DNA from 4 places in the Mesorhizobium sp. B3-1-7 genome. Region 1 is predicted to be linked to each of the others. Evidence: predicted binding sites of a transcription regulator. Region 1 holds the regulator's gene; each other region holds the start of a gene.

Region 1 (7,731 bases):
GATGCCGATGCCGTCGGCCTTGAGTTGCTTGACCAGTTCGCCGACTTGCGCCGTCTCTTGCGGACCGAGCGCCGCCGTCGGCTCGTCCATGATCAGGATGCGGGCGTTGAACAGGATCGCGCGCGCGATCGCCACCGACTGCCGCTGTCCGCCCGACAGCTTGATGACCGGCTCCTTGAAGCGCTGGAAGCGTGGATTGAGGCGGCCCATCACCTTGCGCGCCTCGGCTTCCATGGCGACGTCGTCCAGCGTGCCCCAGCCCGTCATCAGCTCGCGGCCGAGGAACAGGTTGGCGGCGGCATCGACATTGTCGGCCAGCGCCAGCGTCTGGTAGATCGTCTCGACGCCATATTTCTTTGCATCGCGCGGATTGGAGATCGAAGCCTCCTCGCCATTGATGAATATCTGCCCGCTGTCGCGCTTGTAGGCGCCGGACAGGATCTTGATCAGCGTCGATTTGCCCGCGCCATTGTGGCCGAGCAGCGCCATCACTTCGCCGGGGAAAAGATCGACCGAGGCGTCGTCGACGGCGCGGATGCCGCCGAAGGCGATCGAGATGTTGCGCATGTCGACCAGCGGAACGCCGGCGGGAGCGATTTTGTCAGCCATGATCCTTCTCCTCCCTATAGCCCATGCTTGAGCATGGTCTCGTCCGAAAACCGGTTTCCACTTTTCGGCATCATGCTCAGACGCGCTTGCGATAGATGGTGTCGAGCCAGACCGCGACGACCAGCACGGCGCCGACGACGATGCTCTGCAGCGGCGAATCGACGCCGAGCAGCACCATGCCGGACTGCAGCGACTGCATCAGCAATGCGCCCAGCATGGCGCCGAGCACGGTGCCGGAACCGCCGGCGAGCGACGTGCCGCCGATGACTGCCGCGGCAATGACCAGCAGTTCGTCCAGCGTCCCCAGCACATTCGTCGAGGAGTTCTGCCTGGCCGACGAGATCGCCGCCGCGATCGTCGCCAGCACGCCCATGATCATGAACACCTTCATGGTGATCCAGCGCGTGTTGATGCCGGCGAGATTGGCTGCTTCCGGATTGCCGCCGATGGCGAAGACGTAGCGGCCAAAGCGCGTGCGCTTGGTGACGAAGGTCATGATCAGGCCGACGGCAACGGCCATCAGCACCGGAATGGCGATGCCATGCGCGATGAACAGCCCGCCTTCGGGAACGGTGATGTTGTTGGCGGCGGCGTAGCGGTTCACGATGCCGACCGGCCACGGATAGGAATTGGCGAGCCACACCGCGCCCAGGATGACCGCGCAGGTGACCGTGGCGAGCAGCGTCTCGGCCCAGACCGGACGCAGCGGGAAGCGGAAGCGCTTGCGCTGCACGCGGCCGTTGAAATGCATGAAGATAACCGCCAGGCAGGCGACGATGCCGACGGCCCAGCTCCATCTGGCGCCGATCGAGCCCGCCGGGCCGCCGCCCATCAGCTGGAAGGTGGCGTCGAGCGGCGCCACCGTCTGGCCGCTGGTGACCCACCAGGCAGCGCCACGCCATACCAGCAATCCGCCCAGCGTCACGATGAAGGCCGGCACTTCGAGATAGGCGATGATGAAGCCCTGGAAGGCGCCGATGATGAGGCCGAGCGCCAGGCCGATCAGCAATGCCAGCACCCAGATCCACGGATTGCCCAGCTCAAGCCCGACGAAGCGCACCAGGAAATGCACCTGGGCAAAGCCCATGACCATGCCGATTACCCCTTCGGCCGATCCGACCGACAGGTCGATGTTGCGCATGACGATGACCAGCACCATGCCGGAGGCCATGATCGCCACGGCCGAAGTCTGCACCGACAGGTTCCACAGGTTGCGCGGCGTGAGAAACGTGCGGCTGTCGAAGTCGAGCGGATTGACGCCGAGGCGCAGGCTGGAAATCACATGCAGCCCGATCCAGATCAAGAGCAGCGCGCCGATCATGCCGAGCATGCGGGTGTCGAGCTCGGTCGCCTTCAGGAACCGGGCGACGGCGCCGAGTTCCGACGCGCGCGCGGTGTCCGCCGGTTGGGTAGACGTCGTGTCGGTCATGATTTCCTCCCGCCGGCCTGCCCGTCTGGCGCGGATGCCTGGCCAAGCCTAGAAGCTATCCGCCAGAGGCGGAAACACAAATCTTTTTGAGAAAACGCCGCGGCTTTCAGGCCGCGGCGCAGGGATTTTGATCGAGAGCCGGCAGACTTAGTTGCAGGCCTTGACGCTACCGGCGGCAACGCCCGCGCAGACTTCGTCCTTCTTGATCCAGCCGGCGTCGATGACGACGTTGAGATTGTCCTTGGTGATCGCGATCGGAGTCAGGAACAGCGACTTGACGGTGTTGCCGCCGGGCGTCGTGAAGTCCTTGGCGCCGGCGATGTCGCCCATCTTCTTGCCGTCGGCGAGCTGCGAGGCGATCTCGGCGGCGTTCTTGCCGAGCTCGCGCGCGTCTTTCCACACCGACACGGTCTGCGTACCGAGCGCGATGCGGTTGAGCGCCGCGTGGTCGCCGTCCTGGCCCGAGACCGGAACGGTGCCGGCCAGGCCTTGCGCCGTCAGCGCCGCGACGACGCCGCCTGCGGTGCCGTCATTGGCCGCCACGACCGCGTCGACCTTGTTGTCGTTGGCGGTCAGGAACTGCTCCATGTTCTTCTGCGCGTTGGCGGGCAGCCAACCGTCGGTATAGGCCTCGCCGACATTCTTGATCTTGCCGCTGTCGATCGCCTCCTTCAGCACTTCCATGGAGCCCGAGAACAGGAAGTCGGCGTTCGGATCGGCGCCCGAGCCCTTGATGAAGACATAATTGCCTTCCGGCTTGACCTTGAACACCTCGCGGGCCTGCATGCGGCCGACTTCCTTGTTGTCGAAGGTCAGGTAGAACACGTCCTTGTTCTCGATCAGGCGGTCGTAGCCGACGACCGGAATGCCTTCATCGAGCGCCTTCTGCACCGCCGGGCCGATTGCCGAGGCATCCTGCGCCAGGATGATCAGCGCGTTGGCGCCTTGCGAGATCAGGCTTTCGACGTCGGTCAGCTGCTTGCCCGGATTGGACTGCGCATCGGCCGAGATATACTTGTCGCCGGCGGCCTCGATGGCGGCCTTCATCGCCGCTTCGTCGGTCTTCCAGCGCTCTTCCTGGAAATTCGACCACGACACGCCGATCACCTTGTCCTTCGCCTCGGCGACCGACACCAGCGTCAGCGACACGGCAACGCCCGCCAGAATGGCGGCTGCGAATTTCTTCATGATATCCTCCCTGCGCCTGTGCGGCGCGACCCAGACTGGCCCGAAGGCCGGCATAGAGGCTTTTTTTCGAGCCTCAAAAAAATAGTGATCCAGCAAAACGACGCTGTCAACTGCGATTCTGATGGGTTTTGATGGGTCAGGGCATTTTTTTCGACATCCGCAATAAATAATGACACAGGCTGCGGCTTCTGCCACTATCCCTAGCATGTCACCGACAGGCCATGGCATCATCATCACAAGGCCGCGATGACTGGGAGGACGTGCGAGACGATGTCGGTCGGAATCCGTCACGACGATTTGCGCCGGCGCAACCGCGCCATGGTGATTTCGGCCGTGCGCCGCGCCGGCCAGCCCTCGCGCACGGAGATTGCTGCCACCACCGGGCTCAGCCACTCGACCATTTCGGCGATCTCCGCCGATCTGATCCAGGAAGGCATTCTCACCGAAAGCAAGGCCAGCGAGCCGACGGCGTTGAAACGCGGCCGGCCGCAGATCGGTCTGGCGCTGAACCCCGAAGCCGCCGCGGTGCTGACCGTGGTGCTGTCGCTGAACTTCCTGTCGGTCGCCGTGATCGATTATGCCGGCCAGGTGGTTGCCGAGGAGCAGCAGCGCCTCGACACGCTCGTCATGCCCCGCGACGAGCTGATCGGCGAATGCATGGCGATCGTGCGGCGCCGGCTGCGGGATCCCGACCTCGACGTGGGCAGCGTCGCCCGCATCGCCATGGGCATTCAGGGCATCACCGATTCCCATTCACGCGCCATGCTGTGGTCGCCGATCACGCCGCTGACCGACATCCCTTTCGCCGACCTCCTCGAAAGGGAATTCGGTATTCCCGCCACCATGGAGAACGACTGCAACATGATGGCGGTGGCGCTGCAATGGCGCGATCCCGAGCGCTATCGCGACGACTTCATCGCCATCCTGCTCTCGCACGGTATCGGCATGGGCCTGGTGCTGAAGGGCGCGCTGTTCAGCGGCACGCATTCCTCCGGCGGCGAGTTCGGCCATATGATCCATCGTCCGGGCGGCGCGCTTTGCCGCTGCGGCCGCCGCGGCTGCGTCGAGGCCTATGCCGGCAATTACGCGATCTGGCGCAGCGCCATGGGAATAAGCGAGGATGCCACGCCGACCGACGTCGGCGACGCCGATATGCGCGCGCTGGCCGCAAAAGCCCGGCAGGAGGACGGACCCGAGCGGGAGGCTTATCGCCGGGCCGGCGAAGCACTCGGTTTCGGCCTCGGCAGCCTGTTCGCCCTTATCGACCCGGCGCCTGTCGCCATGGTCGGCGTAAGCGCGGCCGCCTTCGACCTGATCGAGCCGGCGCTGCGAGAGGCGATCGCCCAGACCGCCGGCGGCCAGCACTCGGAATCGATCTCCTTCGACACCGAGCCGAACGAACTGCCGCTTATCCGCGAAGGCTGCGCCATGCGCGCGCTGACCTTCGTCGATCAGGAGATTTTCGCGCCGGGGGTGCAGGCCAGAGCGGGGGCCGGGAAGAACGTGGCCTAAGCGAACATGGCGCTGAAGCCGCGAATCGCACCAACGTTGGAGATTGGCCGAAGCCACCGCGACTTCGTCATTCCAGGGCGGAGCAGGGAGCGAAGCGACGCGCGCAGACCCTGGAATCCATGCCGTTACCTCGATCGTAGGGTGCAGCGGTGCAGAGTTCTGCGCCATAGCGGCGCGTGGAAGTCACGGCATGGATCCTCGGGTCTGCGCTGCGTCGCTACGCTCCTTGCTCCGCCCGTGGATGACGAAGCACAAACGTCTCGGCTACCCACCAACGTGGTTGTTGGAAGCGCCTGACCCGTCAGGGCCCTCGGGACCTAATCCTCCCTGATCGCGTACCCCGCCCCGCGGATGGTGCGGATGACGTCTGGCATCCGGCCGTTGTTGACCGCCTTGCGCAGGCGCCCGACATGGACGTCCACGGTGCGCTCGTCGATATAGATCGTCTCGCCCCAGACATTGTCGAGCAGCTGGCTGCGCGAGAACACGCGGCCGGGATGACGCATCATGAATTCGAGCAGGCGGAACTCGGTCGGGCCGAGCCTGATCTCGCTCTTCTTGCGGTAGACCCGGTGCGATTCGCGGTCGAGCACGATGTCGCCGACCTTGAGCACGCTGGACAGCACCTCCGGCTTGGCGCGGCGCAGCAGCGCCTTGACGCGCGCCATGAACTCCGGCGTCGAGAATGGCTTGACCAGATAGTCGTCGGCGCCGGTCGAGAGGCCGCGCACGCGGTCGCTTTCCTCGCCGCGCGCCGTCAGCATGATGATCGGCAGCCGCTCGGTCTCGGGCCGCATCCTGAGACGCCGGCAGAGCTCGATGCCGGAAACCGCCGGCACCATCCAGTCGAGCACGAGCAGGTCGGGAACGTTTTCCTGAAGGCGGATTTCGGCCTCGTCGCCGCGGGTCACCACTTCGACCTGGTAACCCTCGGATTCGAGATTGTAGCGGAGCAGCACCCCCAGCGGCTCCTCGTCCTCCACCACCATGATGCGTGGCGCGATCATTGGGGTAACCTTTTCGTCAGGCCGCCGGCGCCGACATTGCGGTCTCGTCCTGCTTCGGACGATTGGCGGGCAATTGCGTGCCGGTCAGCACATAATAGGCGTTCTCGGCGATGTTGGTCACATGGTCGCCGATGCGCTCGAGGTTCTTGGCGCAGAACAGAAGATGCGTGCAAGCGGTGATGTTGCGCGGGTCTTCCATCATGTAGGTCAACAGCTCGCGGAAGACGGACGTGTATTTGACGTCGATGCGCTCGTCGTCGTTGCGAAGCTTGGCCAGCACCGTGGCATCGCCCACCATATATTCCTGGATCACGGCCTGCACCTGGATCAGCACCAGCTGCGCCATCGAATCGATCGAATGCGTGAGGTCGCGCGGCGCGGCGCTGACGCCGACCGAGCCGACACGCTTGGCGATGTTCTTGGCGAGATCGCCGATGCGTTCGAGGTCGCCCGCCATGCGGATCGAGCCGACCACGTTGCGCAGGTCGTCCGCCATCGGCTGCCGCTTGGCGATCAGCGTGATGGCGCGGTCGTCGAGCTCGCGCTGACGAGCGTCCATGATGGCGTCGTCGGAGACGACGCGCTGCGCCAGCGCATTGTCGGTCTCGAGCAGCGCCCTCGTCGCACCGCCGACCATGGAGCTGGCGAGATCGCCCATGTCGTTGATGAGCCGGCTGATCTGCCTGAGATCCTCGTCGAAGGAGGCGACGGTATGTTCGGCCATGATGATGTCCTCGTATGAACTCAGCCGAAGCGGCCGGTTATGTAGTCCTGCGTGCGCTTCTCGCGAGGCGAGGTGAAGATCTTCTCGGTCCGGTCGAACTCCACCAGCTCGCCCAGATACATGAACGCCGTCTGCCGCGACACACGCGCCGCCTGCTGCATGTTGTGGGTGACGATGACGATCGTGTAGTCGGCCTGCAACTCGTCGATCAGTTCCTCGATCTTGGCGGTCGACAGCGGATCGAGCGCCGAGGCCGGCTCGTCGAGCAGGATGACCTCGGGCTTCACCGCCACGGTGCGGGCGATGCACAGGCGCTGCTGCTGGCCGCCCGAGAGGCTGAGGCCGCTGGCGTTGAGCTTGTCCTTGACCTCGGTCCACAGCGCGGCGCGCTTCAGCGCCTGCTCGACGCGGCTATCCATCTCGGCCTTGCTGATCTTCTCATAGAGCCTGACGCCGAAGGCGATGTTCTCGTAGATCGACATCGGGAACGGCGTCGGCTTCTGGAACACCATGCCGATCTTGGTGCGCAGCAGGTTGAGGTCCTGCGAGCGGTCGAGGATGTTCTTGCCGTCGAGCAGCACCTGGCCCTCGGCGCTCTGCTTCGGATAGAGCTCGTAGATGCGGTTGAGCACGCGCAGCAGCGTCGACTTCCCGCAGCCCGACGGGCCGATGAAGGCTGTGACGCTGCGCTCGGGCAGGGACAGGTTGATGTCCTTCAGCGCCTTCGACTGGCCATAGTAGAAATTGAGGTTCTTGACCTCGATCTTGGCCTTCTCGACGGTCGTGTCGGCTGCGTTCAGGTCGGTGGACAACATCGGTTTCATCTGTCCTCTCTGCGTCCGGTTAGGCTGCGGGCGATGATGCTCAGCCCGAGAACCGTCAGGGTGATTATGAGTGCGCCCGTCCAGGCCAGTTGCTGCCATTCCTCGTAAGGGCTGAGAGCGAACTGGAAGATGGTCACCGGCAGGCTGGCCATCGGCGCATTGAGATTGCTCGACCAGAACTGGTTGTTGAGCGCGGTGAAGAGAAGCGGCGCCGTCTCGCCGGAGATGCGGGCGATCGCCAGCAATATGCCGGTGACGATGCCCGACATTGCCGCGCGGTAGGCGACGGAGCGGATCACCACCCAGCGCGGCGCGCCGATGGCGGCGCCTGCTTCGCGCAGCGCATTGGGCACAAGATTCAGCATGTCCTCGGTGGTGCGCACCACGACGGGGATCACCAGGATCGACAGCGCGACGGCACCGGCAATCGCCGAGAAA
Region 2 (7,731 bases), on a different contig from region 1:
TAGGACAATGATCGCTATCTCACAATTCGGCGTGCCGCTGATGGTGATTGCGGTCGCCATGCAATGGTGGTCCAGGGACGATCGCCTCCACGTGCGCCATGCCTGCCTGTCCGCCGGCCTTTCCTTCCTGATCGGGCTGGCGATCAACCAGGCGATCCTGTTCGTCGTCCATCGGATCAGGCCGTACGACGCCGGCGTCACGCATCTTTTGATCGCGCCCAGCGCCGACTGGTCATTCCCCTCCGATCACGCGACCGCCAGCATGGCCATCGTCGCCGCCTTCGCCATGCAGGCGCTGCCGCGCCGTACGCTGGCGCTGTTCGTGATTGCGTTCGTCATCTGCTGGTCCAGGATCTTCATCGGAACGCATTATCTCAGCGACGTGATCGGCGGCGTCGCCACCGCCGCCATAGGAGCGCTGGCGGTCCGGCTGACCTATCGGGAGAATTCACGGCTCGACGCCTTCGCCACAAGGATCCTCTGAACGCGCCGCCAAGGCGCCCGACTGCGGAGCGGGATGATGGGACGGCGCATCACAAAAATGACGCCTGGCGTCTCAACCGCGCGAACTCCTCGAGGATTGCCAAGCGCTCGCCCCAGCTTTGTCGGGCTTGGTGCTCGCCAGTCATTCACTTGCTGCCTTGCTGTACTGCGCCCGGCACGATCAGCGCTCCCTGGTCAGGCCCCGAATATTTGAAGCCGATAAAAAACAGGGCGAAGATGAGAACGCAGATTGCCAGCACCGTGACGAGGGTCCTTCCCGGGTTTTCGGCTGGCGGTTTGTCTTCCATGGCAATTCGTCTCGGGATCTAAACTCGGCGACAACGCCAGGGTTCCCGCGCCTTCGCCGGCGTCAAGGCTGACGCTTCGCCACGAAATTCTTGCAGAGGCGGCTCCGAGTCCGCGAGGGGCATCACAAAAATGACGCGCTCTCACCGCTATATGCCAAGCTGGATGCGCTAAAGCAGGGTTCATCATTATGGATGCCAGCGAATTGCAGGCCATAGGCGATACGCTGATGCGCGTTGTCACCCCCGATATGAAACCGAAAGACCTGCTCAAGGCGGTGCGAAAACTGCACCCGGACGCCAAGAAGAGGGATATTGCCCGCGCGGCCTTCCACGCCATTATCGCCAACGCCGACCAGGATCCCGGCAAGTCGCGTAACCTTCAGGCCTTCGCGCTTGCCGAGCGTACGCAGCAATCGGAATAAATTGCTGCGAATTGTAGCGTCGGGCTTGCCGGAAACTTAATAAGCAACTGCTAATTTAATGGTTCAGCCGGCAGCTAGCCCCAACCGGTAATTAGATCCCATGACCAAAAACCTCGGCAATGCCAAACCCAGTGCTCCTGCCAAGGAGATAAACACCTCGCTGTTCAGCAAGGCCGCGCCGGCGGTGTTTCCGCTGGTCGTCGCGGCGCTCGGCTATCTCGTCGGCCGGCATTTCTTCGGTTTTTGACGCGGCCGGCTTGCGGCGCGCCTTATTTCCGGTCAATCCGATCGCAATTGGCCAATGACAATTCGGCCGTCTTGACTATGCCCTTTGGTCCTAGGGCCTAGGTCGTTCTTGTCCTTGGCCGGCCCCAAGCGCATCCTCACGACAGCCGGCGGCCTCGCAAACTCCGGTCAGGCCCGGCCGCCGAACCCAGTATCACCCCCCAAGGCTGCCGGGCCGCCGGCGCGCGGCGAGTTGATCCGCACTCTCGCACGGCCAAGTGACGGACTGCGCGATCCGCAGTTCCGTTCGGACGCCCTCCAAATCCGCTGCCGACCGAACGCCATTGCGAAGTCGAATTCCGCTGCGCGACGTGCAATTGCTGCGCCATACTCGTTTTTATTCGTGAGGCTTCGCAAACAGGTCGAATAACGGCGAGCTGCTTTGCATTAAAAATCAATAACCCCTGCTTTTCGGCAACTCCAGGCGCGCTAGATCGTATTGGGTCGGAGACAGGCAATTCTTCGAGCGAAGAGCAGGAGCTGTATATGGTAACAAGCGAGCCAGACAGTGTCCGCGTAAAAGCCGTCAATAACCAATGGATCGTGCGCGTCGTCGACGGCGGCAGGCTGACGCAGCAAGTGTTCGATGTCCACGCGCAGGCCGAGATCTTTGCCGAAGAGGAGCGGCTGCGATTGGGGCTGCCCGGGGAGCCTCCGGCGGAGGAGCCGGTCAGGCCGCTGGGAAGTGGGCGGGCTCGCTGACGGACCGCGGGGAATTGTTGTCCAATGAGGATCGACGGCTCGCGGATAGCAGACGCCGGCGGTTGGCCCAGCTGCGGCCTTGAGCAGGCCAGCGCGCAGAGGCAGGTCGCGCCGCCTACCCCAGATGCTCGGCTCTCAGCTTCTGCTTCATCCGCTCAAGCGCCGGCTGGCCGCCGGCCGCCAACTCATCCGCTATCTGCGCGAGCTTGTCGTCTGCCTGTCGATATTTGCCGCCCCAGGCGCCGAGCGTGGCGAGCACCGGCAAAAGGTCGATGCCGGCATCGGTCAGCCGATAGATCGCCTTCAGCCCGTGGCTCGGGTCGTCGCTGCGGGTGAGGATGCCTTCGTCCTGCAGCGTCTGCAGCCGCTCGGCCAGCGTGCGCGACGAGATGCCTTCGTCGGATTGCAGGAATTCGCGAAAGTGCTTCTTCCCGGCGAAGATCAGGTCGCGGATGATGAGCAGCGTCCAGCGGTCGCCGAGCAGCTCGAGCGACAGGTTGATCGGGCAGCCGGATCTTCCCTTGGTCGACATCGGTATGGTTCCATTTTTAAATCACTTTACTATTGACATCGTTCTCGCGTTGCGTCAAATGGTTCCGAAAGTAAATCATTTGAGCAAAGAGGAGGAGCGTCATGAACCAGCAAGCGAACCGCACGGTGGTGGTCGTCGGTGCAACCAGCGAGGTCGGCGCCGAGGTCTTGGCAAAGCTGACCAGGGCAGGGCATACGGTACGCGGCGTCGCCCGCAGCCTCGGCGTTGCGCTTGACGACCAGGCGGCGCTCGACGCCGCCTTCTCGGGCGCCGACGGCGCCTATGTGATAATCCCCTTCGATGTCACCACGCCCGATCTGCACAGGTTCGAGGACCAAGTCGGCGCACGGCTGGCATCATCCATCGCCAAGGCCGGCCTGCGCCGCGTCGTGCTGCTCAGCGGCCTCAATGCCCATCTCAGAATGGGTACCTCGCTTGGCGCCGCTCTGATGGAAGAGCGGCTTGCCGCACTAGGCCTGGAGGAGCTCGTCTATCTGCGCGCCTCCTTCTTCATGGAGAATTTCGTCAAGGGCATGGGCTTCGTCGAGCAGGCGGCGTCCGGCGTCTTCGCCTCGCCCTTCCGCGGCGACGTGCCGATGCCGTTGATTGCCGCCAAGGACGTTGGCGAGCGCGCCGCCGCCCTGTTGAGCGCCGAACATTTTCTGGCCCAGCGCGTCGTCGAATTGCACGGCGGCGGTTCCTACACGCTCGAACAGGCCACCACCATCCTAGGCCGGGCGATCGGCAAGGATGTCACCTATCATGAAGCGCCGTTCGCCGAAGCGCGGGCCGGCATGGTCGCCAACGGCATATCGGCGAGTTTTGCCGATGCGCTAGGCGAAACGGCGGCAAGCTTCAACAGAGGCGAGCGCTGGGCGCTGGAGGCACCCTCGGCCGAAAACGCCACGCCGACCACCTTCGAAGACTGGGCGCAGGCTTTCGCCCGTTCGCGCTGAGCCGCCTGAACCTTCACGGCAGAAATTCCTAGCGAGGAGACCCAAAATGAAAAAGCTCATCCTTCAGATGCAGATGTCGGTCGACGGCTTTGTCGGCGCGGACGAGGGGCATCGCTGGCAGCTCTGGGAATGGGGCGATGACAATGCCTGGGACGAAGAACTCAAGCAGGATTTCAACGCTGTCTTCCAAACAATCGACACCATCCTGTTGAGCCGCAAGATGGCCGAGGAGGGGTATCTGACCCATTGGGGCAACGCGGCGAGAAAATACCCGAAGGATCGCTTCTATGCCTTCGCGCGACGCATCGTCGAGGCTGAGAAGATCGTGGCGAGCGACAAGCTCGAGGCTTCGCGCTGGGAACGCACCCGCGTCGTCAGTGGCGACCTGCCGCGCGAGGTCGATGCGCTGAAGCAAGGCGCGGGCGGCAACATCGCCGTGTTCGGCGGCGCGGGCTTTGCCGCCGCGCTGATCGCCGCCGGCCTGGTCGACGAGTTCCAGCTCTTCATCAATCCGGCGGTTCTGGGCAGCGGCCGCCGCATCTTCGAGAAGGGTGGTTTTGCCAAGCTGAAGCTCCTCGGCTCGAAGCCCTATGCCAGCGGCATGGTGGTGAGCCGCTACGGGCCGGCACAATGAGGAGCGACACCGAGGTCGCGCCGGCTTGAATCAATCCGTCAGTGCGTCTTCTCAACCGCCTGTTTGGCCGTGCCTTTCGCGCATCGGCTGCGAGCCGCCTCCGCTGACCAACCGCAGGTGCGCGCCTGGCCGGCCGCTCCGTGGCCAGGCCGCCTGGTCGTTGCCCGCGGCGACGAACCAGCGGGCCTCGCGCGATGTCAGGCCGATAAGCACCCGGCCGGCATATTCGGCCGGCGCGCCATTGCCCGCATCGAACACCGCCCAACTGCCGCCGGGCGGCTCCTGCACCGCGACGAACCTCATCGCAGACTCCATCTGTGAAGAGGTGGGCAATATAGCAGGCGCGACTTGGCGTTCCTATGACGTGGCTCACATTGGCACACTTTTGCGGTGGATAGCTCGGCTCCGGCTGCAAGCAGGCCGTGTGTTCCACCAGTCTCCTTGGCTGCCCGGTCGCCCTATTGACCAGCCTGGTCGGCGTCGGTCAGCGTGCCGAGGAAAGCGACGATGTCGTCGATCTCGGCGTCGTTTAGCGCCGGCTTGTCGCCCGGCTTTTTGCCGTTGAAGGGTGGGTCGGTGTTGAGGTTCGGCCAGTAAGCCTTTGGCAGGTCGTCGAATTTGTCGACCGTGCCGTCCGTCTTCTTCGGATACCAGCGCCCGGGATCCGTATCGCGGCTGGCGTAGAAGGCGACCGCCTCGCGCAGCGAGTGGAAATAGCCGTTGTGGAAGAAGCTCTTTCGCAAGGCCACGTTGCGCAGGGTCGGCGTCTTGAACAGGCCGCAATATTCGGCGCGGCCTTTGAAATCGGTGCGCAGCGGTCCGCACAGGCCGAGGTCGACATAATTGGGATCGGCGTTGGCGGGGATCGCCGGATTGCGCGGCACGGCGATCGCGATCAGGCCGTAGTCGGTGAACTGCGGCGGCTCGCCGTCATTGGCGGGCTCGCTGAGATGGCAGCTCGCGCAATTGCCCTTCGCTTCGTCCTCGAACAGCATGCGGCCGCGCAATTCCTGCGCCGAGAGCTGCGCCTTGCCGGCGAGGAAAGCATCGTAGCGGCTGGAATAGGGATAGAAATCGGCGCTGCTCTGCTCGAATGTGCCGAGCGCTTCGACCGCGGCGTCGAAGGCATCCTGCGGGTGCTCAAACACATCGGCGCCGAACGCCGCCTCGAAGGCGCCGGCATAGGGCGCCTTGCGCAGCGCCGCGACCACCTCGGCCTCGTCCTTGTTGCCCATCTCGAAGGGCGACAGCAGCGGGATCCTCGCCTGGTCCTTGCCGTGGTCGGCGCGGCCGTCCCAGGTCAGGCCGCCGGTCGGGCCATTGTCGACGCTCTCGTCGCCTTCGTCCTCGGAGTCGTAGAAATGCTCGGTGAAGGCAGGCGCCGCCTGCAGGTAGCGCAGCGACGGCACGGCGCGAACGCCGGGCTGGTCGAGCTTGGCTCCGCCCATCTCGATGGGTGCCGCCGAGGCCGGCCCGAAGGCGTGGTTGGGATCGTGGCAGGACGAGCAGGCCTGCTTGCCCGAGGCGGAGAGCGAAGGGTCAAGGAACATCTGCCGCCCGAGCGCCGTCAGCGCGTCGGCGCGGGCGAAGGCTTCCTGGCGCGACATCGGGCCGGGGTGGACACCGGACCGCTCCGCGGTGCTCGCAGGCGCGGTCAAGCCGACGATCGAGGCCGCCAGAAGGGTGATCGCGTGATTTTTCCGTCCCATCGTCTGCGGCGACATCCCTGATTTCCTTCGCCCGATTTCGTTCGCGACGTAAGGATCGAGTGCAACGGATTGATGACCGGCTTTCTCGCTCACGAAACCGTGTTCGGACACTGCGGAAATGTCACATGGGTGACAAGGCTCCGAAGTAGCTCGGCATTGATGCAGTTGCGTTCCTGCATTGCCGTCCTCCAGCCATTCCTAAGCCACGAGGCATTTCCCGATGACCCGATTCTTTCTCTCCCCCCGGTCCTTCCTCTCGCTTTGCCTTGCCTCCACGGCGCTGGCATCGTTCTCCGCTGCTGCCCACGCGGCTCCTCCCGGCTACGACAAGATCGACACCGTCGTCGTCATCTACGCCGAGAACCGCAGCTTCGATAACCTCTACGGCGGCTTCCCCGGCGCCAACGGCCTGGCCAACGTTTCGCCCGACCAGGCGCGTCAGCTCGACCGCGACGGCAAGCCGCTTTCCGAACTGCCGCCGGCCTGGGGCGGCTTGACCGGCAAGGGCGTCACGCCGGCGGTGACGGAGGCGCAGAGCGCGCATCTGGCCAACGCCACCTTCGCCATCGACGATCCCAAGGGCTTCAACGAGGGCACCAACGTCGTCACGCACGACCTCTGGCACCGCTTCTACCAGGAGCAGATGCAGATCGACGGCGGCCGGAACGACAAATTCGTCGCCTGGGCCGATTCCGGCTCGCTGGTCATGGGCCACTATGACGGCTCCAACCTGCCAATGTGGGCGATCGCCAAAAAATACGTGCTGGCGGACAATTTCTTCCAGGGCGCCTTCGGCGGCTCCTTCCTCAACCACTTCATGCTCGCCTGCGCCTGCGCGCCCCACTATCCCAATGCCGACACCAGCCCGGTGAAGGGCCAGATCGCCGTTGTCGAGCCGGATGGCGTGACGCTGAAGCCGGCCGACAACTCGCCCGCCTCGGCGCTGGGCGGCGTGCCGAAATTCGCCAATGACGGCGCCATCACGCCCGACTTCTACGCCGTCAACACCATGCAGCCGCCTTACCAGCCGAGCGCCAACAAGCCGGCCGAGGGCGGCGACAAGACGCTCGCCGATCCGGCGCAGCCGACCACGCTCCCGCCGCAGCACGAGATCACCATCGGCGATCTGCTCTCGCTCAAGGGCATTTCCTGGGCCTGGTATGCGGGCGCCTGGCAGGCGGCGCTCGACGGCAAGAACGCGACGCCTGTGCCGAACTTCCAGTTCCACCACCAGCCCTTCAACTATTTCGCGGCCTATGCCCCGGGCACGACCGCGCGGGCCGAGCACCTCAAGGATGGCGGCCTTGACGGCGTGGAGTTCATCAAGGCGATCGACGACGGCAAGCTGCCGTCCGTCACCTTCTATAAGCCGCAGGGCAACCTCAACGAACATGCCGGCTATGCCGATGTGACCTCGGGCGACCAGCACTTGGCCGACCTCGTTTCGCATCTGGAGAAGAGCCCGCAATGGGCCCATATGCTGGTCGTCATCACCTATGACGAGAATGGCGGCTTCTGGGATCACGTCGCGCCGCCCAAGGCCGACCGCTGGGGCCCGGGCAACCGCATCCCGGCCTTCATCATCTCGCCCTATGCGAAGATGGGCACGGTCGACCACACCCAATACGACACGACCTCGATCCTGCGTTTCATCACCGCCCGCTACGACCTGCCGGTGCTGCCGGGCCTCATCGCCCGCG
Region 3 (7,731 bases), on a different contig from region 1:
CTGGCGGCGAGGCCGGCCAGCATCAGGCTGAAGAACAGGCCGATCGACAGCACCTGCCCGGCATTGGTGGTGGTGGCGCGCATGCCCGACGCCTGGCCGCGCTCGCGCGCCGGCACCGAATTCATGATCTGCGTCGAGTTCGGCGCCACGAAAAGGCCGGAGCCGAGGCCGTTGAGGAAGAGCAGGCCGGCAAAGGCGGTGTAGGAGAAGTCGGCGGGCAGCAGCATCAGCGCGACGAAGCTGGCCGCGCCCGCGACCATGCCGCCAACGGCGAAAGGCACGCCGCCGATGCGGTCGGAGAAATAGCCCGAGATCGGCCCGGCGATCAGGAAACCGATTGTGAGCGGCAGCATGAAGATCGCCGACCAGAGCGGGGTCTGCTCGAAGGAATAGCCGTGCAGCGGCAGCCAGATGCCTTGCAGCCAGACGATCAGCATGAATTGCAGGCCGCCTCGCGCGATGCCCGACGCAAGATTGGCGACGTTGCCATAGGCGAAGCCCGGAATGCGGAACAGCGACAGGTCGAGCATCGGCTTGGCGACACGGCTCTCGATGACGACGAAAGCGATCAGCGAAGCGATGCCGACGGCAAAGAGCGTCAGCACTTTCGGGCTGGTCCAGGCCATCACCTGGTCGCCATAGGGCTGCAGGCCATAGGTGATGGCGGTGAGGATCATGACCAGGCCGAGGCCGAAGCTGATATTGCCGAGCCAATCGATTGTGTGGCTGGAGCGGTTCGGCGCGTCGTGCAGCTTGAGATAGGCCCAGATGGTGCCGACAAGCCCGAACGGCACGTTGATCCAGAACACCAGCCGCCAGTCGGTGTCGGCGAGCAGTCCGCCGATCAAAAGGCCGATGAACTGGCCGCCGATCGCCGCCACGACATTGATGCCGAGCGCGAAGCCGCGTTCGTTCTCGGGGAAGGCGTCGGTGAGCAGCGCCGTGGAATTGGCCATGATCAGCGCGCCGCCGATGCCCTGGACGATGCGGACGCCGATCAGATACATGGCGGCGAAATCGCCTTGTCCCGGCAGCAGGCTGAGCGCGATGGAGGCGGCGGTGAAGATGGCGAAGCCGAGATTGTACATCTTCGCCCGGCCGAACTGATCGCCCAGCCGGCCGAAGGCGACGACCAGCACGGCGGTGGCGATCATGTAGCCGATGATCGCCCAGAGCAGGTAATTGATGTTGCCGGGGTCGAGCGCCTTGAGGCCGATGCCGCGAAACACCGCCGGCAGGCTTATCAAAAGGATCGAGCCATTGATGGCTGCGGCCAGCATGCCGAGCGTGGTGTTGCTCAGAACCATCCATTTGTGGCTCTGTGGGCGGTCCTGCCTTGCGATGGTCATGGCGTTCAGATCCGGCGCTGCTGGCGCGTCGAGGGCCGGCAGGCTATATATGAGGATAGTCTCAGGTTTGGAATATGAGGATGGCCTCGGAAAAATCAAGCGTAACTGTGCCGCAGCCGCGCGCCCCGCAGCAAAAAAGAGGCCGTGACCGCGTCGCCGCGCTGATGGCGGCGGCCTCGGAGCTGTTCGTCGAGAAGGGTTTCGACGCGACGACCATGACCGAGATCGCCGCCAAGGCGGGCGCCGCCATCGGCACGCTCTATCTTTTCTTCCCGACCAAGCAGGCGGTGGCGCAGGCAATCCTCGCCCAGAATGCCGAGGCGCTTTCGGCCGAACTCGACGACCTGCGCGACCGGACGCAGGGGATGAGCGCGGCGGCGATCGCCGACCAGCTGTTCGCGCGGCTCGGGAACTTCATGGCCGGGCATCCGGCCTATTCGGCGCTGCTCGACCTGCCGGGTGACGACGGCTGGCGGCGCGCCATGCGAGGGCACCGTCGCAGCCAGATCGCGACGCTGTTCGCCGCGGCCGATCCGCCGCTGCCGGCAGGACAGGCCGAAAGGCTGGCGGTGATCGTGCCGCAGCTGATGCGCATTCCGCTGACGCTGATCGGCGAGAAGCGGCTGCGCGATGGCGTGCTGGAGGAATTGCGGCTGATGCTGAGCCGGCATCTGGAGGTCGGGAAAGGCTGACCAAGCCCTCAGCCCGAGTTGGGGTCAGTTGTCCACCCGGCCGAACGCGGGCACGTCGCCGATCACTTCGCGCTTGTCCTTGCGGCAGGCGAAGGTCTTCGCCTTGTCGTCGGCGAGCTTGCGCGCCTGGTCGTTGGCCTGCGGGTTGCCGGTGGCTAGAACCAGGCCGACGGTGCAGCCCTGATGTTCTTCCGGTTGCGCCACCTTGGCGACGACCAGCACGTCGGTCGATTTCTTCTCGTCCTGCGGGTCGCTGATCGAACGGCGGTGGATGGCGGCGAAGGGAATGGCGACATCGCCATTGGTTTCGATGCGCCACTCGACCTTCGGGCCCGAGCCGTTGAAGGCGGTGAAGCTCTCCCAGACCGCGGTCATGTCGTCGGATGGAAAGCCGTAATAGAGAGACTCTCGCGCGTCGTCGTAGCCGATCAGCACCGGGTAGCCGCGATAGCCCGAGCAGACGAGGCTCGCCCAGTCGCCGTCGCCTTCCGCGGCCTGGGCATAGGTCACGCAGTCCTTCTTCCAGTCGAGATCGGTGTAGGCGCTGGAGATTTCGCCGGCCTGGACCGTTTGGCAGAAACCGGCGAGGGCAAGCGGGATCAGAAGAGCACGCATGGCTGACAACTCCGTTCGAGTTGCCGAAAGCGTAGCTTCAATTGCTATTTCTTCAAGCTGGCTTCGATCAGGAGGTCGGCGTTGCGGGCGACGGCGGCCGCCGGTCCGCCCAGGCCAAACAGCTGGCCGCTGATATAGGCGCCCTCGATGAGGAGCAGCAGCCCGTCGCCCAGCGTATCGGAATCGGGCGCGCCCATCGCGGCCGCCATGGCACGCAGGCGCCGGCGCAACTCCATTTTGTTGTTCTCGCTCACCACCCGCGCGGGATGCCCGCGCTCGGGATATTCGACCGCCGCGTTGGTCATGCCGCAGCCGCGATAATCCGGCTTTTGGGTGCGTTTGCCGACCCGGGTCAGGAAAGCGATGATCTGCGCGCGCGGCTTGCCTGGATGCGCGTCGACGGCCTCGTCGAAGCGCTCCCAGAACTCAAGGTCGTATTTGCGCAGATAGGAGGCGGCAAGCTCGTCCTTGGACGGGAAGCTGCGGTAGAGGCTCGGCTTGGTGACGCCGGCGCGCTTGACGATCTCGTCGACGCCGATCGCCCGGATGCCCTCGCGATAAAACAGGTCGCGCGCGACGTCCAGGATCTTGTCCGCCGCCCTGGGAGCGGGGGCATCGCTCAACGACGCTTCAATTTTATTGTCCGATGGCATGCAAACAACTCGCTTGACAATGTTACTGACCGGTACGTATTTATGGCTTCATCCCATTGCAACGTACCGGTCAGTAACATGATAGCCCAGTCCCGCCCGTTTGGCCAGCGCTACGCTTTCGTCGTCGTTGCCGTCATCTTCTTCTGCCTTTTGATCGCGGCCGGGCTTCGCTCCGCGCCGTCGGTGATGATGGTGCCGCTGGAAGAAAGCTTCGGCTGGCGCCGTGACGTGACCTCCTGGGCCGCCAGCGTCGGCATCCTGCTCTACGGCCTGACCGGGCCGTTCGCCGCGGCGCTGATGGAGCGCATTGGGCTGCGCCGCACGCTGCTCGGCGCGCTAGTGGTGATGTCCGGATCGACCGCGCTCAGCCTGTTGATGACTGAGCCCTGGCATCTTTTCCTCACCTGGGGCGTGTTTTCCGGCATCGGTTCGGGCGCGGTGGCGAGCGTGCTGGGCGCCACCATCGTCAACCGCTGGTTCAAGACCAATCGCGGCCTGATGATGGGGCTGATGTCGGCCTCCAGCGCTACCGGCATGCTTATCTTCCTTCCGGTGATCGCCTCGCTGGCGCAGAGCGGCGGCTGGAAGCCGGTGGCGATCGCCGTGGCGATCGCGACGGCGGCGCTGATCCCGTTCGTCCTGCTGCTGGTGCCCGAGCGCCCCGCTTCGATCGGCCAGGTGCGCTACGGCGCCGATGCCGATGACGTGCCGCCGGTGTCGCCCGCATCGCAAGGCAATTTCCTGGCGCATACGCTGAACACGCTGCGCCGGGCTGCCGGCACCCGGGTGTTCTGGTATCTGTTCGCCACCTTCTTCGTTTGCGGTTTCACCACCAACGGCCTCGTCGGCACGCATCTCATCGCCTTCTGCGGCGACATGGGCATCGGCGAGGTGCAGGCTGCCGGACTGCTGTCGATGATGGGCATTTTCGACCTGATCGGCACGACGCTGTCCGGCTGGCTCACCGATCGCTTCGATCCGCGCAAGCTGCTCGGCGTCTATTACGCGGTGCGCGGGCTGTCGCTGATCTACCTGCCTTATTCGGGCTTCTCGGCGACCAGCCTGGTCATCTTCGCCGTGCTCTACGGGCTCGACTGGATCGCCACCGTGCCGCCGACGCTGAGGCTTGCGAACGAGGCGTTCGGCGATCGCAGCGGACCGATCGTGTTCGGCTGGATTGTCGCCGGCCACCAGGTGGGCGCCGCGGCGGCCGCCGCCTTTGGCGGCACGATGCGCGAGCTGCAGGGCAATTACGAGCTGGCGTTCCTGATTGCCGGCATGACCGGCATTGCGGCGGCGTGCATCTCGTTGCTGATCAACACCGACAGGCCGGCTTTCGAGCCAGAGGCGCAGATGGTCTAAGCTGCCAATCTCCCCCCTTGTGGGGGAGATGCCCGGCAGGGCAGAGGGGGGCGCTGTCCCGCCGAGCTATCCAGTTGAAATCATGTCCAATTAGGCCGTTGGGTATAGGCTCAGCGAGTAAACGCTGAGAAGTTGGCGATCCTTCGCGCCCCCCTCTGGCCTGCCGGCCATCTCCCCCACGAGGGGGGAGATCAGCAGTTCTGTTCACTGTTATCAAAACTTCATGGTTCCGAAATGCGCCTGAAACATTGAGGCGAGAGCTTGGCGGTCCCGTTCAACGCCATCCGGAGACAGCCATGAACAAGCTTTCGTTGACCCGCCGCGCTTTCGTCACCTCGGCCAGCGCCTTCGGCCTTGTCGGCGCCTCCGGTCTCGCGCTGCCTTATTATTCCCGCGCCAGCCAGCGCCCGGCCTTCACGCATGGCGTCCAGTCCGGCGACGTCGACGCCACCTCCGGCATGGTGTGGACCCGCACCGACCGTCCGGCGCGCGTCATGTATGAGGTGTCGACCACCGAAAGCTTCGCCAATGCGACCCGGCTCGCGCCGCTTGATACCTCGCCGGCCAGCGATTTCACGGTGAAGCGGCTGCTCACCGATCTCGCCTCCGACCAGGATATCTTCTATCGCATGACTGCTGCCGACCTCTCCGACATCAATGCCGTCTCCGAGCCGATCGTCGGTCGCTTCCGCACCGCGCCGTCTTCTAAGCGCGATGTGCGCTTCGCCTGGTCGGGCGACACGGCCGGCCAGGGCTGGGGCATCGACGAGACCGGCATGAAGACCTATTCGACCATCGCCAAGCACACGCCGGACTTCTTCCTGCATTCCGGCGATACGATCTATGCCGACGGTGCCTTGAAGGACGAGGTCGACCTGCCCGGCGGCGGCAAGTGGAAGAACGTCGTCATGCTCGACGGCAAGCGCAAGGTCGCCGAGACGCTGGACGAGTACCGCGACCAGTGGAAATACAACATGATGGACAAGCATGTGCTTGGCCTGTCGGCCATCTGTCCGACCTTCTACCAGTGGGACGACCACGAGGTGCTCAACAACTGGTCGGATTCGAAGGACCTGACCGCCGACGACCGTTACAAGGAAAAGTCGATCCATGTGCTGGCGGCCCGGGCGGCGCGTGCCTTCCATGAGATGACGACCATCCGCTACGAGCCGTCGGAGCCAGGCCGCGTCTACCGCAAGATCTCGCATGGGCCGCTGCTCGACGTGTTCTTCCTCGACATGCGCTCCTATCGCGGCCCGAACGGCCCCGACATGGAAGAAACGCTGACGCCGAAGTCGCGCATGATCGGCGAGGAGCAGTCCAAGTGGCTGAAGCGCGAGCTGGCCAATTCCAGGGCGACCTGGAAGGTCATCGCCGCCGACATGCCGCTCAGCCTCGTCGTCTGGGACGATGCGGCCAAGAAGGTCGGTTTCGAGGCCGTCAGCAATAACGACAATGGCGCGCCGAAGGGCCGCGAGCTCGAATTCGCCGACGTGCTGCGCTTCATCAAGAATGCCGGCATCACCAACACGGTGTGGCTGACCGCGGACGTGCATTACACCGCGGCGCATTACTACAACCCCGACAAGGCGCAGTTCCAGGATTTCAATCCGTTCTGGGAATTCGTCTCCGGCCCGATCCATGCCGGCACCTTCGGCCCCAACGACCTCGACATGACCTTCGGGCCGGAGTTGAAATTCATCAAGGCGCCGACCGCCGAACAGGGCCAGAACCTGCCGCCGTCGGCCGGGCTGCAGTTCTTCGGCCTGGTCGATATTTCGGGCGCGACCGAACAGCTCACCGTGCGGCTGATGGATCGCGACGACAACGAGCTTTACAAGGTGACGCTCGATCCGGTGCGGTCCGCGTAAGGTCCTGGAGAAAATTGGTAAGGTTGGCGGGACAGCGCCCCCCTCTGCCCTACCGGGCATCTCCCCCACAAGGGGGGAGATTGGCCGTCACCTCGACCTTCGCCAATCTCCAACGTTGCAGGAATGAGCGAGGCGCCGAAGCTGCTAATCTCCCCCCTTGTGGGGGAGATGGCCGGCAGGCCAGAGGGGGGCGCGAAGGATCGCGACGTTAGCCGCGTTATGGCAAAGGCGAAATCAATCCGGATAGCAAGCCCGCGGAACGTTCGGCCAGACCGCGGTGTCGCAGTTGGCATCCTTCTGGCGCTGCTTGAAGGCGGCGCTGACCGGGCCGGTGACGATCGGGTCGACGCCGTCGGGAGCGTCGGCGAACATCTGCTGTACGGTCCTGGCGTCGGGCGGGGCGATCGGGTCGGCTTCCTGCAGGGCGGCCGCCGACTGCGCGGCGCCTGCCGCTACAAGCACGCCAAGCGCCGCCCACACAAAAACCGGACGCAATCTGGGCATATGATCGGTCATGAACATCGAACTGTCCGGCCCCTCAAAGGTTCCGCCTTGGTTAACAGAATCATTTGACACCAAGACGTTTAAGAATCAGTGACCATCTATTTGGGGTCGTGCCTCCCCTTTCGCAATTGCGAAAAACCTTGTATGAGCCGCGCAACCGAAAAAGGCGGCGCTTTTGGGCCTGCTGCCTGCAACGTTCCCGAGACCAGAAAAATGAACCTCCGCAATATCGCGATCATCGCGCACGTCGACCATGGCAAGACCACGCTGGTCGACCAGCTTCTGAAACAGTCCGGCGCCTTCCGCGACAACCAGCGCGTCGCCGAGCGCGCCATGGATTCCAACGACCTCGAAAAGGAACGCGGCATCACCATCCTGGCCAAGGCGACCTCGGTCGACTGGCACGGCACCCGCATCAACATTGTCGACACGCCCGGACACGCCGATTTTGGCGGCGAGGTCGAGCGCATCCTGTCGATGGTGGATTCGGCGATCGTGCTCGTCGACGCCGCCGAAGGCCCGATGCCGCAGACCAAGTTCGTGGTCGGCAAGGCGCTCAAGGTGGGCCTGCGACCGATCGTCGTCATCAACAAGATCGACCGTCCGGACGCCCGCCACATCGAAGTGGTCAACGAGGTGTTCGACCTGTTCGCGGCCCTCGACGCCACCGACGAGCAGCTCGATT
Region 4 (7,731 bases), on a different contig from region 1:
AGGAGGCGCCGCGACCAAGTCGATCATCCTCGGCCTGATCATCCTGGCCACCGCGGCACTGTTCGTGCCGCTCAGGATCGAGCATCCGTTCTGGATGATCGCCTTCCTGGTGCTGACGGCGGTGACTTTCAGCCTGTTCGGCTTCATCATCGGCATCTGGGCAAAGACCTTCGAGCAGCTGCAGCTGGTGCCGCTGCTCATCGTCACGCCGCTCACCTTCCTCGGCGGCAGCTTCTATTCGATCCACATGCTGCCGGGCATCTGGAAGACGATCACGCTGTTCAATCCGGTCGTCTACCTGATCAGCGGGTTCCGCTGGAGTTTTTACGGCAAGGCTGACGTCTCGGTCGGCGTCAGCCTCGGCATGACGCTGATGTTCCTGGCCATCTGCATCGCGATCGTGGCGTGGATCTTCAAGACGGGCTACCGGTTGAGGAACTGACGGACTTTCAGTTCCTCGCCCCACGAAGTGGGGGCGAGGAAAACAGAGCCTCCTTCAAATCGCCTTCAGCAGGCGCAGCAGCCCCAGCATTTCCACGAAAGTCCCTTTGCGGAAGGCGATGTAGGTCGGCTCCTCGACGCCATGGAAGCGGCGCTTGAAGGCCGCCTGGCCCTGCAGGTTGAAGCGCGAGCGGTTGACCCAGGGCGAGTTGTAGGCGCGCTGGAAGGCGCCGCGCCAGAAGCCCGACTCGGCAAAGCCGCTCGGCTCGATGTCGAGCAGCGGCGAGAGGCCGAGCGTCACCTCAGAGATGCCCTCCTCGCGAAAGCGATCGACGGCGAATTTGGTCAAGCCGATTTCGGCATGCGGCGTCGCGTCGACCTGCTTGCGCTTGAAGGAGGTGGTGTAGCCGATGACCTTGCCGTCGCGAAACAGCGGGTCGAAATCGAGGATGGCGAGAAGCCGGCCCTCCGGGCTGTGCAGCATGAAGCGGCGCATGTCGGCGCCGAGCTCTTCGGCGAAGCGACGGTTGAGGAAACCCATCTCCCAGCGCTTGATGATGCGCTCCTTTCGCCAGTCGGCGGAAAGCTGAATGATCTCCTCCTGCAGCCCGTCGCCCCTGTCCTCGGCGAGGATAAAACCCTTCTTCGTCAGCCAGCGTTCGGAATAGCGCACGGTTTCGTTGCGCTTGCCGGAAAAATCATGCGCCGGCAAAAGCAGCCTGGTGTCGACGCCGAGGCGATTGACCCGGTAGCCGAGGCCGGCCAGCACCTTGGCGGTGTCGGCGCCGACCTGGACGAACCACGGGCCGCCGGCGGCCTCGACGAAGCGCTTGATATAGGCCGTGCGGTCGGCCGGGTCGGCGACCGGATCGCCCAGGGCGAAATGACGGCTCATCTTGGTGCCGAAGGCGATATAGCCGTCGCCATCGCTGAAATAGGACAGTTTCTTCTGCACGGCCGTGGAATAGGCGAGCGAGAAATCGCCATGGCGGCGCACCAGCGCCAGGCGCTCGGCATCCGTCAACTCGCGCCGCGGAACCTTGGGCGCCACGGCGTCGAGAAGCCTGTCGAAATAGATGCGCAGGGGCGCCATGAGCTCCGCGTGCCAAGAATGGATGACCTGCCGCCCTCAGGTCGCGAATCGCTGGCGACCGCTGCCGGCCACGTCGCGCCAGCGCGATATAGGATGCAATTGGCGGCGAATGAAGGGCAAACGTCCGAAAGCGTCCAGTATCGTCCATCGGCCGCGCGAAACGCGCCACGCGCGCGTCGGCTTTGGCGCAATCCCTCGGCGTCGCGCAACCGGGCGTGACGGGCAGCGTGGCGCTGCTTGCTCGTCTCTCTCACCAAGCCCGGCCCGTTCACGCCGGAGGCGCCGAGCCTCGGCGATTCTGGCATCAGGATCGACGGCAGGCTGGCGGCGATGGCCGGCGAGCGCATGAGGCAGCCCGGTTGCTCGGAACTCAGCGGCGTCTGCACGCATCCGGATTTCCGCGGCGTTGCCCGCCTGCTGTCGGTGTTGGTGGCGGGCAGGATCGCGGCACGCGGCGAGGTCGCGTACCTGCACGCCTATGACAGCAATGCGGCGGCGATCGGGGTTTACGAGTCGATCGGCTTCCGCCTGAGGAACAGGATGAACATGGCGATGCTTCAACGCGCAAAGTGACTGCTCGGCTTCGTCATCCACGTGCGGAGCGAGGAGCGCAGCGACGCAGCGTAGACCCGCGGATCCATTCCGTGACATGCGAGCGTTGCAACGGTGCAGAATTCTGCTCCGCTGCGCCCTGTGATCGCGGTCACGGCATGGATTCCAGGGTTTCCGCGACGTAGCTTCGCTCCTGCTTCGCCCTAGAATGACGACGTTGGGGAGGCTTCCGCCAATCCCCAACGTTTGTGCTACCCTCAGCGCATCACACCGCGATCTTGCCGCCGCCCTGCTTCGTAATCGCAACGACGGACGGCCGCACCGGCATGTCCGGCTTGAAGTCCGGCCAGCGGGTCGACGGGTCCTCGTAATAGGACGGGCGGCCAAAGCCTTCCCAGTCCTCGCCGCCGTCGCCCGGATGCTGGACGGCGACGAAAGCGGTCTGGTCGTCCGGCGCGAAGAGCGGGCCGCACATTTCGGCGCCGATCGGCACGCGGAAGAACAGTTTCGACGTCGCCCGCGCCGGGCCTTCGGTGTCGACCGCCCACAGGCCATCGGTGCGGCCGGTGGCCTTCGGGCCCTGGCCGTCGGTGGCGACCCACAGGCGCCCGGCCGAATCGACGGCGCAATTGTCCGGCATGCCGAACCAACCATGGGCGGTGGTCGCGGTGGAGAAGGTGGCGCCGACATCGGCCACCGACGGATCGCCGCATTTCAGCAGCACTTCCCATTTGCCCTTGGTGGCGGCGAAGTCGCCGCCGTCCTCGACGATCTCGATGATGTGGCCGAAGGCGTTGCCGGCGCGCGGATTGGCGGCGTCGACCTGCTCGGCCTTGCGCTTGGTGTTGTTGGTCAGCATGACATAGACCTTGCCGTTGCCGGCATTCGGCTGGATGTCCTCCGGCCGGTCCATCTTGGTGGCGCCGAGCAGGTCGGCGGCGCGCCGCGTCTCGATGAGCACGTCGGCCTGGGACGCAAAACCGTTCTCGGCAGTCAGCGGGCCCTGCCCGAACACGATCGGCATCCATTCGACCGAGCCGTCCTCGGCGAACTTCGCCACATGCAGCGTGCCGTCGTCGAGCAGGTTCATGTTGGCCGCGCGGTCATCGGGATTGAACTTGCCGGCGGTGACGAATTTGTAGACGTAGTCGAAGCGTTCGTCGTCGCCGAGATAGAAGACGACGCGGCCATCCCTGGCGACGATCGATTCGGCGCCCTCATGCTTGAAACGGCCCATGGCGGTGCGCTTCCTCGGCACCGAGGCCGGATCGTTGACATCGACCTCGACGATCCAGCCGAACCGGTTGGGCTCGTTCGGCTCCTTGGCGAGGTTGAAGCGGTCGTAATGCGCGCCCCACTCATAGGCGCCTTCCGGAATGCCGAGGCGCTTGTAGTTGGCGGCCTCCCCGTGGCCTTCCGGCAATTCGCCCGAGAAATAGCCGTGGATGTTCTCCTCGGCCATCACATAGGTGGCCCAGGGCGTGACGCCGCCGGCGCAGTTGTTGACGGTGCCGATGACCTTGGCGCCGGACGGATCGGCATTGGTCTTGACGCGATCATGGCCGGCGACCGGGCCGGACAGCGCCATCTCGGTGTTGGAGGTGATGCGGCGGTTGAGCTTGCCGTCGCGCACGACCTGCCACTTGCCGCCCTGCTTGCGGATTTCGACGATCGTGCCGCCATGCGCGGCCATCTCGACATCGACCTGCTCCTTGGAGAGCGGCGCCACCTCGGCGGCCTTCTTGCCGTCCTTCTCGACGATCGAGACGATGCCGGGGAACATCAGATGCGGGTTGGTGTATTCGTGATTGACGACCAGCAAGCCGTGCTCGGCGGAGCCGTCGATCGGGATATAGCCGACATAGTCGTTGTTGTAGCCGAACTGCCTGGCCTGAGCTTCGGCCGATTGTTTTGCCGGATCGAACGCTGGCGAGTCGGCGAACAGCGGATCGCCCCAGCGCAACAGCACGTCGGCGTCATAGCCCGGCGCGACATGATGCTTATCGTCGATGCCGGCCTCGAGCTCGTCGAACTTGAAGGCCGAAGCCTCTGCGGCGCGCGCCTCGTCGGCGGCGATCAGCGCCAGCGGGCTGACGGTGGCGGCAATGGCCGAGACGGCCAGCGAGCCCATGAGAAAGCCGCGGCGCGAGAAACGCGCGGCGATGATCTCGCCCATGGTGCGGTTGTCGGTCGGATTGACGGGCGGGCCGTCATTTTCCTCGAGCAGGCTGGTGCGGAAGCGGGTCTCAGGGGTCACGGTCATGGGATTCCTCTGGCTTCTTGAGGTGGCTGGGATTTTGACCTTTCGACCCCTAAAGCGCGCCGATCACATTTTCGTGACATGGCTTCGATGTACCCCCCGGTGATTGGCGAAGTCGTCGATGTCGGTCCCTTTCTACCCGTCACTATACGGGAAGAAGAGGCTTGCCGCGGCCTTCGCCCTATCCTCCACCACCCAGCTTGACGGTTTCGTCCGCTTCGGAAACAAAGGCTGCGGCCGGCGTGGCGACGGCGCTTCAAGAAGGGGACGACAAGGTGAGTTTCTGGGGACTGGCGCAGCTCGGCATTTCGACGGTGATGTTCCTGCTGGCGGCGATGGCGGCCAAGCATTGGGGGATGGCGCCGAGCCTGGCCAAGCTTCTTTTGACCCTGGCGCTCTACACGGCCGGCAATCTGATCATGCTGCGGCTGGTGCGCGAGTTCGGCATGTCGGTGTCGTTCAGCCTGTCGGCGGTCATCCAGCTCGTCTCGGTCAATGTAGTGGCGCTCGCCTTCTTCGGCGAACGGCTAAACGCCTTGCAAGCGACCGGCATGGTGCTGGCGGTCGCCGCCGTCGCGCTGATCACGCTCGGGCCCTATATGCAACGGCTGTAGCTGGACCCAAGGGCCCGAATGAAATCGACCGCCAACGCGCTGCTCAACAAGTTGGAATTCCCGGTGCTGCTGGCCGGGCTGGCGATCGCCGGCGGTCTATGGGGCCTGGTGGAGCTCATTGAGGTGGCGCGCGCCACCTCGCCACATGCCTTCGATACGGAAATCCTGCTTGCCTTCCGCCATGCCGGGCAGCCGGACAGTCCGATCGGTCCACCCTGGCTCGAAGGCGCGGTGCGCGACGTCACCGCGCTGGGCAGCACCGCCGTGCTGGCGCTGATCACGACGGCGACGATCGTCTATCTGCTCTTGCTCCGCAGACCCCTGACAGCTCTGTTCATGTTCGCGGCCGTGGCGGGCGGGCAAGTGCTTTCCAGCCTGCTCAAATTCGAGGTCGACCGGCCGCGCCCCGATCTCGTCTCGCATCTCGTCACCGAGACTTCGCTCTCGTTTCCCAGCGGTCACGCGATGCTGTCGGCGGTGACCTATCTGACCCTCGGCTCGCTGGCGGCCCGGTTCCTGCCGGATCGCAGGACGAAAGTCTTCGTGCTCGGCCTTGCCGTGCTCACCACGGTGCTGATCGGCGCCAGCCGCGTCTATCTTGGCGTGCACTGGCCGTCCGACGTGCTTGCCGGCTGGTGCGCGGGCTTCGCATGGGCCATGCTGTGCTGGCTTGCGGCGCGCCTGCTGCAGCGACGCAAAGTAGTGGCCGACAGCGACTGATCGATGGCTGAAGCATATAAAATGATGCTTGAGACATTGTAATATCTACAATATACATCTCCTGCAGTTTCAAAAGACGGGTTCAGGCCGATGATCACTGCCGCACAGATGCGCGCCGCGCGGGCGTTGACCGGCATCGACCAGAAGACGCTCGCCGAGCGCGCCGGCGTCTCGCTGCCGACGATCCAGCGCATGGAAGCGAGCGACGGCGTCGTCCGGGGCGTGGTCGACACGCTGATGAAGGTCATTCAGGCGCTCGACGAGGTCGGCGTGGAGCTGATCGGCGAGAACCAGGCCAGCGAGCGCGGCGGCAGGGGCGTGCGCCTCAAGGCCACCGCGGCGCAGAACCCGCAGGGCTGAGCCGCCACCGCGGCGGTGCGGAAAAATCGGCGCCGTTGCGGCCGGATTTACCGACCGATGCCGCGCTCTCTCACATCGCCGCTTCGATCGGCTCGGCAAGCTTCGGATTGGCGCGCGCGGCGATCAGGCAGCCGGCAACGATGAGGCATGCCCCCGTCAGCGTGGTCCAGGCCACCTTCTCGCCGAAGAAGAACCAGCCAAGCGCGATCGCCCAGATGAAGGCCGAGTATTCGGTCGGAATCAGATATTGCGCCTCGGCACGGGCGTAGGACCAGCTCATCAAAAATTGCCCGGCGAGCGACAGCAGCGCCACCGCGCCCAAGGGAAGCCAGAGATCGCTCGGCAGCGCAACCGCGAGCCAGGGTGCCGCGAGACCGAGGATGATCGCGACGAAGAGGTTCTGGAACAGCATGATCTCGACCGGCCTGGCCAGCAGCGCCTGTTGCCTGGAGAGGATCAGATTGTAGGCGTAGAACACCGTCGATGCGAGCACCGCGGCCGTGCCAAGCAGGGCGTCCTGCGAATGGCTTGCCGCACCGAACTGGCCGGCCAATATGATCGCGACGCCCGCCATGCCGGCCAGCGACGCCCAGATTGCCTGCCGCCTTATGCGTTCGCCCAGCAACAATGCCGCAAGCAAAAGCGCAAACAGCGGCGCGACGAAGCTGAGCCCGATCGCCTCGGCGAGCGGCAGCCTCGCCAGACCCCAAAAGAACAAGACCAGGACGATGCCGACAATCGCGGCGCGCAGCGCATGCAGGCCCAGCACCGGAAGGCTCGGCCTCGAGCGCGACCCCGCCGACCAGGCGGCGCCCGCGACCAACGTGGCAACCAGGCTTCGCCACAGCAGCGTGTTATAGACGCCGACCGCGAGGGCCAGGGACTTCATTGCCGCATCCATGCCGGAGAGCAGGAAGATCGCCAGCGCGCATGTGAGCACGGGGATCATCGGCGAAACGGCGCCGGTCAGGCTGGATGTCTTCACGGCTTCGCTCATGTGACGGATGGGAGCCGGATAGTACGGAGCAAGCGGCGAAACCAGATGGCAGCGCCGTCGATATGACGGTCTAATCCCGATCGGCGAGGCGAAAAACTCGCCTCGCCGCTGCAGTGCCGAGATGCGAAACGCTGTCCCGCCGGCGTTGCAATGCTTCTCCGCCGCGACGTGCTCAATCCAGTGACAGCGCCACGACCTCGCCTTCGCCCATCAGCGGCACGAAGATCTTTTCACCGTCGGTGCCGATGTCGGCGCTGCCGGGTTTGAAGCGCGCCACCGCTTCCGGCGCGCCGCCTGTTTTGTAGCTGTAAAGCGTGCCGGTCATGTAGGCGGTGGCGTAGATGGTGTCGCCAATAGCGATGACACCGTCGAGGTCGGCGAAATTTTGAGCGCCGGGCAGCGGCGTGACCTTCTTCGTGGCGAGGTCGACCGACAGTAGGCCGCCCGGCTCGGCGGTGCTGAAATCGGTCTTGTTGATGCCCTTGCCCCAGGACGCGACGATCAGCCTGCCGCCATCGGCGAACACACCATTGGGCGAGGCGAGCAGCGGATCCTTGACGAACAGCTCCGGCCTGTCGCCGTCGATGCGGTAGATCGTGTCGGCCAGCATGTCGCTGACATAGACCTTGCCGGCGCTGTCCTGCGTCATGTCGTTGAGAAACACGGCGCCCGGCACATCGATGGTCTCGACCAG

The links. The regulator PhoB, encoded in region 1, activates phosphate uptake and scavenging genes when phosphate is short. The targets are predictions, from matches to a motif close to TGTCATNNANCTGTCAT.
Region 2: the regulator PhoB is predicted to act here: its motif matches at 6,150-6,166, upstream of FJ417_RS29835 (acid phosphatase).
Region 3: the regulator PhoB is predicted to act here: its motif matches at 4,880-4,896, upstream of FJ417_RS06540 (alkaline phosphatase).
Region 4: the regulator PhoB is predicted to act here: its motif matches at 4,412-4,428, upstream of FJ417_RS32180 (PhoX family phosphatase).

What each region holds. Positions count from the first base shown of each region.
Region 1 is NZ_VFTL01000021.1:31,307-39,037, reverse strand. It holds gene FJ417_RS18290 (ATP-binding cassette domain-containing protein) at 1-609, opposite strand, end outside; gene FJ417_RS18285 (sugar ABC transporter permease) at 686-2,038, opposite strand; gene xylF (D-xylose ABC transporter substrate-binding protein) at 2,186-3,226, opposite strand; gene FJ417_RS18275 (ROK family protein) at 3,497-4,738, shown strand; gene phoB (phosphate regulon transcriptional regulator PhoB) at 5,056-5,745, opposite strand; gene phoU (phosphate signaling complex protein PhoU) at 5,762-6,469, opposite strand; gene pstB (phosphate ABC transporter ATP-binding protein PstB) at 6,490-7,293, opposite strand; gene pstA (phosphate ABC transporter permease PstA) at 7,290-7,731, opposite strand, start outside.
Region 2 is NZ_VFTL01000049.1:7,251-14,981, forward strand. It holds gene FJ417_RS29795 (phosphatase PAP2 family protein) at 1-484, shown strand, start outside; gene FJ417_RS33295 (hypothetical protein) at 630-791, opposite strand; gene FJ417_RS29800 (hypothetical protein) at 980-1,213, shown strand; gene FJ417_RS33300 (hypothetical protein) at 1,314-1,460, shown strand; gene FJ417_RS29805 (hypothetical protein) at 1,985-2,200, shown strand; gene FJ417_RS29810 (helix-turn-helix domain-containing protein) at 2,316-2,732, opposite strand; gene FJ417_RS29815 (NmrA family NAD(P)-binding protein) at 2,834-3,688, shown strand; gene FJ417_RS29820 (dihydrofolate reductase family protein) at 3,735-4,322, shown strand; gene FJ417_RS29825 (hypothetical protein) at 4,374-4,625, opposite strand; gene FJ417_RS29830 (cytochrome c peroxidase) at 4,781-6,046, opposite strand; gene FJ417_RS29835 (acid phosphatase) at 6,252-7,731, shown strand, end outside.
Region 3 is NZ_VFTL01000006.1:7,977-15,707, forward strand. It holds gene FJ417_RS06510 (MFS transporter) at 1-1,349, opposite strand, end outside; gene FJ417_RS06515 (TetR/AcrR family transcriptional regulator) at 1,430-2,041, shown strand; gene FJ417_RS06520 (hypothetical protein) at 2,066-2,656, opposite strand; gene FJ417_RS06525 (TetR/AcrR family transcriptional regulator) at 2,701-3,309, opposite strand; gene FJ417_RS06530 (MFS transporter) at 3,388-4,671, shown strand; gene FJ417_RS06540 (alkaline phosphatase) at 4,968-6,542, shown strand; gene FJ417_RS06545 (hypothetical protein) at 6,777-7,064, opposite strand; gene typA (translational GTPase TypA) at 7,260-7,731, shown strand, end outside.
Region 4 is NZ_VFTL01000063.1:3,670-11,400, forward strand. It holds gene FJ417_RS32165 (ABC transporter permease) at 1-442, shown strand, start outside; gene FJ417_RS32170 (phosphatidylglycerol lysyltransferase domain-containing protein) at 497-1,534, opposite strand; gene FJ417_RS32175 (GNAT family N-acetyltransferase) at 1,772-2,107, shown strand; gene FJ417_RS32180 (PhoX family phosphatase) at 2,352-4,349, opposite strand; gene FJ417_RS32185 (hypothetical protein) at 4,622-4,960, shown strand; gene FJ417_RS32190 (phosphatase PAP2 family protein) at 4,979-5,680, shown strand; gene FJ417_RS32195 (helix-turn-helix transcriptional regulator) at 5,771-6,040, shown strand; gene FJ417_RS32200 (DMT family transporter) at 6,111-7,037, opposite strand; gene FJ417_RS32205 (ATP/GTP-binding protein) at 7,210-7,731, opposite strand, start outside.